2 regions of the Nonomuraea gerenzanensis genome follow, and region 2 is predicted to be linked to the other one. Evidence: riboswitches for the same ligand, from Rfam matches in the RefSeq annotation. Region 2 holds a riboswitch; the other holds the start of a gene.

Region 1 (4,249 bases), 660 kb from region 2:
ACCACCCCTACGAGAGCTACGCCACCACCCTGGCCGACGGGACGGTCGCGGAGTGCCTGGCGTGCGACAGCGACGCCGACCCCGGCTTCGGCACGGGCGTGGTCCTGGGCCGGGCGGCGGACGTGTCGTTCGTGCTGGACCGGCTGCCGTCGGAGTGGGACGGCGCCGGGGTGCTCGACCGCTCCAGGACCGCCATGGTCGGCCAGTCGATCGGCGGGGCCGGCGCCGTCGCGTCCATGCTGCGGGACCCGCGCATCCGCGCGGGGATCGACATGGACGGCACCACCTACGCCCGCATCCCGAAGAGCGGGTTCTCCCGGCCGTTCCTGTTCCTGGGCACGCCGCAGCACGTGCCCGGCGGCCGGGACCCGTCCTGGGAGCGTGACTGGAAGCTGCTGAGCGGGTGGAAGCGGTGGATCGTGCTGACGGGGGCGGAGCACCAGTCGTTCACCGACGGGCCGCTGCTGCAGGGCTCGCTCGGGGTCACGCCCGCCTACGGCACCCTGCCCGCGCAGCGCGCCGCCGAGCTGACCCGCACGTACGTGGCCGCCTTCCTCGACCGGCACCTGAAGGGGCAGCGGCAGCCGATCCTGGACGAGCCGTCGTCGCGTCACCCGGAGGCCAGGTTCTGTCCCTCGGCGTGCGGGGCGTCCTAGTTCATCGAGATGTGCACGTGGTCGAAGTGGTTCTCGGTGACGCTGCCGCGGTCCGACATCGCCCGCCACCCGGAGCCCTGGTTGATGCGCTGCTTCCAGATCACGTACTTCACGCCGAGCTTGTCCTTGTTGGCGATCGCCCAGGCCGCGATCCGGTCGCCGAGCGCGCTGTTGGCGGCCGAGGGCATCGAGCCGCCCGTGCTCATCATGAAGTCGCAGGCCCGGCCGAGCGGATGCTCGCCGCTGGAGCCCGAGCGGAAGCAGCCGACCGTGAACGGCAGCGAGAAGTTCTTCTCCACCTGGGCCTTCATCAGCCGGGTCCGGGCGGTGATGTTGTCGGAGCCGGTGGGCAGCTCGGGGGCCCAGGTGCCGTTGGCGTTGCGGCCCGTCCCGAACGGGACGAGGTCTTGGAGCTTGTCCTTGATGTCGTCGATGACGTCCTCGGCCTCGTCGCGCTGCTCGTCCACCTTGGCGGCGTCCGACTTGATCCGCTCGGTCAGCGCGGCGGCCTCCTCGCTGGCCTTCTTCTTGTCGTCGCGGGCCTTGGCCACGGTCGCGACGAGTGCTTGCTGCTCGGCGGTGAGCTGTTCGAGCAGGGCCGCGGTGCCGGCGTCCGTCGGGAGCATGAAGCCCGGCAGCGCGGAGGGGTCGCCGTTCTGGTAACGCAGGCGGGCGATGTCGGCGACTCGCTGCTCGGCGGCGGCCAGCGTCTGCTCCGCCGCTGCCGCCCTGGCCGCGGCGGCCTTGGCGGCGTCCTGGGCCTTGGCCAGCTCGACGCGCTTGAGGTTGTACTGCTCGATGAGCTTGTCGACCTTGCTGTTGAGCTGCTTGAGCTGGGCGCGGAGCTCGGACTCCGTCGGCTTGGGCGCTGCTGCGGCGGTGGCGGCGGCGGTGGCGGATGCCGCCGACAGGGCGGCGGCGGTGGCGGATGTCGCCGGCATGGCGGTGGCGGGGGACGCCGACAGGGTGACGGCGGTGGCGGTGATGAGGCCGATGGCAAGAATCGCGGGGGACGAAGCCGCCACGTAGATGTTCCTCTCCCTCTGCCGGCCGGGTTAGCTGACGGGTTCGGGCATGGGAGGTGCGATTCCCTACCGCCGTAGCGGATTCACCCCAGGTGCGGTTTGGGTCCCCGGCTCCCGGGCGAGGCGCCCGGGATTAGGCGTACTACGACCGTTACGGCCGATGCATATGGGGATATTAGTGGTAGATCACGGGTCATGCGACCTTAAGTAGAAATCTATTAGTGATCAATCTGTGATCGAATCAGCCGGGCCGCCTCTTCCGGCAGAACGTCGTTCACGAAGGCGCCCATCGCGGACTCCGAGCCGGCCAGGAACTTGAGCTTGTTCGCCGCCCGCCTGATGCTGAACAGCTCCAGGTGCAGGTATCCCAGCTCCCTGCCCGCCCGCACCGGCGCCTGGTGCCAGGCGGAGATGTACGGCATCACCATGTCGAACAATCCGTCGAACGCGCGCAGCACGGAGGTGTAGAGGGGTGCGAACGCCGCCCGCTCCTCCTCCGTCAGCGCCGCAAGGTCGGGCACCTGCCGGTGCGGATACACGTGCACCTCGAACGGCCAGCGCGCGGCGGCCGGCACGAACGCGGTCCACAGCTCGTTGCTCGCCACCACCCGCGTGCCCGCCTCCCGCTCGGCGGCCAGCACGTCGGCGAACAGGTTGCCCTTGGTGTAGCGGCCGGCGGCGGCGAGCTGCAGCTTGGTCCTGGGGGTGACGTAGGGGTAGGCGTAGATCTGGCCGTGCGGATGGGCCAGCGTGATGCCGATCTCGGCGCCCCGGTTCTCGAAGCAGAACACCTGCTCCACGCCCTCGATCTGGGACAGCTCGGCCGTACGGTCGGCCCACGCCTCCATGACCAGCTCCACCTGGGAGTCGGGGAGCTTGGAGAAGGAGGAGTCGTGATCGGAGGTGAAGCACACCACCTCGCACCGCCCCACGCCAGGACGGACCTCGCTCAGCCCGCCCGGCTCCTCATAAGTCCCGAAATTTGTGGAGAAGGAGGGAAAACGGTTCTCGAACACGACCACGTCGTAGTCGTGGGCGGGGATCTCCGTCGACCGGGTGTCGGACGAGGGGCACAGCGGGCACTCGGCCGTGCCGCCGGTCGGCAGGAACGTGCGCGTCTGCCGGTGCCCGGCGATCGCGATCCACTCCTCCGTCAGCGGGTCGTACCGCATCTCCGACGCCACCGGCCGGGGGCCGAGCGTCCGCCGGTCGATCGCGCTCCTGTCGGCGTCGTCACGCCGGTCGAAGTAGATCAGCTCCCGGCCGTCGGCCAGATGGGTGATGGTGCGCTTCAAGGGGTGCCCTCCGCGATGATCAGTTCTCCGGCCCGTTCGGCCAGCTCGGTGCGTGCGTCCTCCGGCAACCCCGCGTCGCTGATGACCACGTCGGCCTCGCTCAGCTCGGCGATGGTGCTGATGCCGACCGTGTTCCACTTCGTGTGGTCGGCGGGGACGACCAGCCGGGTCGCGGCCGTCACCAGCTCCCTGTCGGTCTCGGACTCCAGCAGGTTCGGAGTGGTGAACCCGGCGCGCACGCTCATCCCGTGCACGCCCAGGAAGAGCGTGTCCACGTGCAGGCGGCGGATCGCGGCCACGGCGACGGGGCCCACCAGGGCGTCGGACGGCGTGCGTACGCCCCCGGTCAGCACGACCGTGCGGTCGGCGCGCGGGTTGCGGTGGAAGACGTCGGCGACCGGGATCGAGTTGGTGATCACGGTCAGCTCGGGCACGCCGATCAGGTGGTGCGCCAGCGCCCACGTGGTGGTGCCCGCCGACAGCGCCACGGCCGTGCCGGGACGGACCAGCGTGGCGGCGTGCCGCGCGATCGCCTCTTTCTCCTGCTGCTGCCGGGCGGACTTGGCGGTGAACCCGGGCTCCTCGGTCGAGCCGGGGCCGAGCGCGGTCGCGCCGCCGTGCACCTTCTCCAGCAGCCCGCGTTCGGCCAGCACCTCGAGGTCGCGACGGATGGTCATGTCGGAGACGCCGAGCTCGCGGACGAGGTCGGCCACCCGGACGCCGCCGTTGCTGCGCACGCGTTCGAGAATCGCCTGCTGACGCTGCTGTGCGAGCACGCCCCGCTCCTTCCAACAGATTCCACCAAATTATGACACGGAATTGTTGGGGAATGTTAGTTAGCGCTGGAACGCTTGCGCTGGTCAGCGCGACGGGGGACGGTGGGGGCTCACCGATCACCGGAGATTCACCGGAGGCGAGCTTATGGCCAGGCGCGCACGCAAGGGCAGGGCACGCAAGAAGAAGAAGGCGAACCACGGCAAGCGGCCCACGGCCCGATGACGGGCGGCCGCCCTTGCGGGAGAGGGCGGCCATCCACCTTCAGCGGGTCACTCGCGCTCGGCCGATCGCCCCTTGTTCAGCCTGGCAGCTCGGTCAGGGCCTGGTCGATGCGCTCCTGGGGCAGCGTGTAGTCCTCCAGCTCGCCCGCCAGATACCGATCGTAGGCGCCCAGATCGAAGTGACCGTGACCGCACAGCGCGGTCAGGATGACCTTCTCCTCACCGCTCTCCTTGCAACGCAGCGCCTCGGCGATCGTCTCGGCCAGCGCATGCGT
Region 2 (4,249 bases):
TCGCGGGCCCGCACCATGACCTCGCCGTCGTGCGCGTGCCGCTTGGCCGCCTCGGCCTCGCGGTCGTCGAGCTGCAGCCCGTGCTCCCGCTCCACGAAGCGCACGATCGCCCGGTTCACGGCCTGCCCGCCGTACGGCACCGAGCCGGTCGCCACCACGGACTCGCCCGACAGCACGGCGATCCGCGCGGCGTCGCGGCCGATGTCGATCACCATGTGGCCGGTGTGCCCGCCGCGCGACATGCCCGCGCCGAGCGCGGCCGCCAGCGCGTGCGGGACCAGGTGCACGATCCTGGCGTCCGCCTCGTACGCGATGTCCTGCAGCGCCTCGCGGTCGATCGCCGTGGAGTCGGGCGGCAGCGCCATGACCAGGCGCGGCCTGGCGTACGGGTGCCAGTGCACCTTGCGCAGGAAGTGCCGGATCATGCGCCGGGCCAGCTCGGCGTCGGCCGGCAGCCCGCCGCTGACCGGCCAGTGCGTGCGCCCGCCGGTCTCGTCGGCGGCCTCCGCGCCGTATCCGACGATCTTGCCCGTGCGGTCGTCGCACATGACGACGGAGGGCTCGTCGAGCACGATTCCCTTGCGTTTGACGTAGATCCGCGTGCTCGCCGCCCCAAGATCCATCGCCAGGTCACGACCGAGGAGTCTCATCGTGGGATCCATATCCGCACCTGTCCCAACCCAACACCACGAACGGAGCGGATCCCCTTTACCCGGTGTGTACGGGGACCGTGATCGACGTCGCCCGCCCGGTCCCGGCCCGGGCTTCCGGTTGCGGGCCTTCACTTGCGCGCAGGCCCGGTTTCGCGTCATAAGCGGTCCCGTGCGAAGCTGTGAACTGTCCCCAACACCATGGAGGTCCTCATGGCGGATACACCGGAGCCGGAAGTCAGCGAAACTCCCGAGGACGAGCTGAAGCGCAAGTTCCGCGAGGCACTGGAGCGCAAGCGCAACCAGCACGCGGGATCGGGCGCCGGTGGCAGGGGCGGCGACCCATCGAAGATCCACGGGGCGCACGGTCCGGCTGCGAGTAAAAGATCGTTCAGGCGCAAGAGCGGCGGCTGAGGCTGACATTCTGGCGGGGGTACGGCATGCCGTGCCCCCTTTTTTCTTCCCGAACGCAGGTAGATCTTTATGGTGATTCATGGCGAATCGTTTGCAGATGTCCGATTCCGTGGCTAAGGTAATCGCCATTACCAGCCGGTGACCTAGTCCTTACCCCAGAGGGACGACCGGTTGGCGCCGAATCCCGAACCCTCGGGAACCGGGGAACCACCTTTGTTGGGGTGAATCCGGCGCTGTGCCGGTAGGGCATCTCCACGCCCGAACCCGTCAGCTAACCCGGTAGGCGTGATGGAGAGGACAAGCTACCCCATGCACCAGCGCGTCGTACCCCCGGACCGCTACCTGCCGGCCGCCTGCTGAGCGGCCCCCTTCCCCGAAGACTCGTATCTTGCGCTTCGCGTAGCGATATCGCGGAGTTCTGCTCCGCCGCGCCCTTTTTTCCGTGAGTGCAACCTCCCTGTCCCCCAGTGAAGGGTTTTGCTGCTTCATGTCTGCCCGTTTTGGCCTGCGTTCCCTCGCCGTGCTCACCGCCTCCACCGTCGGAGCGCTGACCATCGCCGGCACGGCCGCCCATGCCGACTCCGACACCGACACCGGCCAGAAGATTTTGCTCAAGGGCTCGACCACGGCTTCGTACTTCTGGGACGACGCCTCCGGCCGCGCCGGTGACACGGGCCTGCCGGCCAGCGGCAAGCCGATGCAGAAGGGGCTGGCGGCGAGCCCGAGCTGGCCGCTGCTGACCGAGGGTTACGTGGTGTACAAGGGCAAGAAGATGCCCTTCTTCGTGGGTGACCGCGGGCCGGGCGCGCCCTCCAACCGCGGCATCATGCTGGACCTCGACGCCAAGACGTTCGCCGAGCTGACCGGCGGCGAGTTCAACCCCAGCACGCTGGGCGTGGACGGCGTCGGCGGCCAGGGGCACATCGAGGTCGACTACGTCATCACCAAGTGGGGTGCCGGGGTGGGCAAGAAGAACCACCCCGTGCCGTTCTCCACCGGCGCCTGGTCCCGGCGCGACCCGAACCCCGCGACCCCGCCGCAGTCTGAGGAGGAGTCCGCCGCCGCGAACGACCAGCTCCTCGACGCCCCCGTGGGCGAGGCGAAGGAGTCGGGCGTGGTCGGCGGCGCGCTGACGGCGGGCGTCCTGTCGATGGCGGGCGGCGGCGTGGTGCTCGGCGGCGAGCGCCTGCGCGCCCTCCTCGTGCGCTGACCCCGGCGCTTCTCAAGCGCCGGCGCTTTACGAGGAGCCGACCAGAATGTCATTCTGGTCGGCGTGACCACCCGCGCAGCCGCGAACGGCATCGAAATCGCCTACGAGAGCTTCGGCTCACCCACGGGCCGTCCCCTGCTCCTCATCATGGGACTCGGCGCCCAGCTCATCCAGTGGGACGAGGGGCTCTGCGAGCTCCTCGCCGAGCAGGGACACCACGTCGTACGGTTCGACAACCGCGACGCGGGCCTGTCCACCCACTTCCACGACCACGGCGTGCCCGCGACGGGCGCGGCACCGCCGTACCTGCTGGACGACCTGGCCGACGACACCGCGGCCCTCATGGACGTGCTCGGCTGGACGGCGGCGCACATCGTGGGCGCCTCCATGGGCGGGATGATCGCCCAGACGCTGGCCATCCGGCACCCCGAGCGGGTGCTGACCCTGACCTCGATCATGTCCACGCCCGGCCCGTCGGTGGCCCCGCCCACGGAGGCCGCCGCGGCGATCCTGATGGGCAGGCCGGCCCAGGGCCGCGAGGCGGTGCTGGAGCAGGCGGTACGGACCTGGTCCACGATCGGGTCGCCGGGCTACGAGCTGGACCAGGAACGGATCAGGGCGATGGCCGGGCTGGCCTACGACCGCTGCTTCGACCCGGCGGGCACGGCCAGGCAGCTCGCCGCGATCATGGCGTCGGGCGACCGTACGGAGCTGCTCGCCCAGGTCGCGGTGCCCACGCTGGTGCTGCACGGGGAGGCGGATCCGCTCGTCCCGGTGGTGGGCGGCCGGGCCACGGCCGCGGCGATCCCGGGGGCGCGGCTGGTGACGTATCCGGGGATGGGGCACGACCTGCCGCGCGAGCTGTGGCCGAGCTTCGTCGCCGAGATCACCAAGCTGACCTCGGCCTGACGGCGACGAGGCCGACGCCGCCGGTGGCCCGGCCCCCCAAGGGCGGGCCACCGGAACGGGCGTCAGACCTCCAGCTTCTCCTCGATGCCTCGGAGCTGATGGCGGGCCAGGGCCAGGTTGCCGCGGTTGCGGTCGAGCGCCAGGTACAGGAACAGCCCCTTGCCGCTGCGCCCGGTGATCGGCCGGATGATGTGGTACTGGCCGCTGAGCGTGATGAGGATGTCCTCGATGGCGTCCTTGAGCCCCAGCGAGTCCATCGTGCGCAGCTTGGCCTTGACCACCTCCGTGTTGCCGGCCGCGGCGACCTGGAGGTCCAGGTCCTTGGAGCCGCCGAGCGCGCCGAGCGCCATGCCGCTGCCGTGGTCGACGATGGCGGCCCCGATGGAGCCGTCGATGGTCATCATCTCCTTGAGCGACACGTCCATGCCGGCCATGTTCTCTCCTCTCATCGTTGACGAGCTGCGACGGCGGCCACGCTGGCAGCCGTCTTCCTGCCCTCCAGCCGCAGCAGCCCGACGTTCGCGCCGGGCCCGGCCAGGACTGTGAGGACGATGGTGGGGCCGGCGGCGTAGAACGCCGTGAACCCGGCCGTGCCGGAGATGAGCGTCTCCTCCAGTGCCCCCTGGCCGGAGATGACGAGCATGCGCCGGCTCATCGCGAGCAGCGCCGCCGACAGCGCCGCCGCCTGCTCGCCGGCCTTCCCGGGCAGGTCGCAGGCCAGTTGCAGGCCGTCGACGGTGCACGCGACGCTCCCCTGGACGTCCGGGGTGCGCTCGCGCAGGAGCGCCATCTCCTCCAGAACCTCTTGTCCCAGCTCCACGGGTGGCCTCCTCCTGAGTGAGGGGAACCTCACGACAGCTCCTCGAGCGCCTTCTTCAGCCGCATCAGCAGCGCCAGATCGGTCGGATCGCCCGTCACGGGCGGGCCCAGCGGCTGGGCCCGCGCCGCCGGGTCGTGCGGCGGACGCTCGCGCGGCGTCCGCCGCTGGGGCAGGTCGGGGGCCGCGAGCAGCCCCGAGGCGGCCAGCCGCCGCACCGCGACCAGCACCGGGTACGCCGACCGGCCC

The links. A riboswitch is a leader RNA that binds a small molecule or an ion and turns the genes downstream of it on or off. The one in region 2 is predicted to bind cyclic di-AMP.
Region 1: another riboswitch for cyclic di-AMP. It lies ahead of LCN96_RS43765 (coiled-coil domain-containing protein); the one in region 2 lies ahead of LCN96_RS57265 (hypothetical protein).

Annotation. Positions count from the first base shown of each region.
Region 1 covers NZ_CP084058.1:9,416,643-9,420,891, reverse strand. Annotated here, with positions in the region: gene LCN96_RS43770 (alpha/beta hydrolase family protein) at 1-656, shown strand, start outside; gene LCN96_RS43765 (coiled-coil domain-containing protein) at 653-1,681, opposite strand; cyclic di-AMP (ydaO/yuaA leader) riboswitch at 1,687-1,831, opposite strand; gene galT (galactose-1-phosphate uridylyltransferase) at 1,900-2,976, opposite strand; gene LCN96_RS43755 (DeoR/GlpR family DNA-binding transcription regulator) at 2,973-3,752, opposite strand; gene LCN96_RS57550 (50S ribosomal protein bL37) at 3,898-3,975, shown strand; gene LCN96_RS43750 (TrpB-like pyridoxal phosphate-dependent enzyme) at 4,052-4,249, opposite strand, start outside.
Region 2 covers NZ_CP084058.1:10,074,533-10,078,781, reverse strand. Annotated here, with positions in the region: gene LCN96_RS46855 (rod shape-determining protein) at 1-650, opposite strand, end outside; gene LCN96_RS46850 (DUF5302 domain-containing protein) at 864-1,064, shown strand; cyclic di-AMP (ydaO/yuaA leader) riboswitch at 1,230-1,365, shown strand; gene LCN96_RS57265 (hypothetical protein) at 1,552-2,274, shown strand; gene LCN96_RS46840 (alpha/beta fold hydrolase) at 2,338-3,183, shown strand; gene LCN96_RS46835 (hypothetical protein) at 3,246-3,617, opposite strand; gene LCN96_RS46830 (roadblock/LC7 domain-containing protein) at 3,629-4,003, opposite strand; gene LCN96_RS46825 (hypothetical protein) at 4,033-4,249, opposite strand, start outside.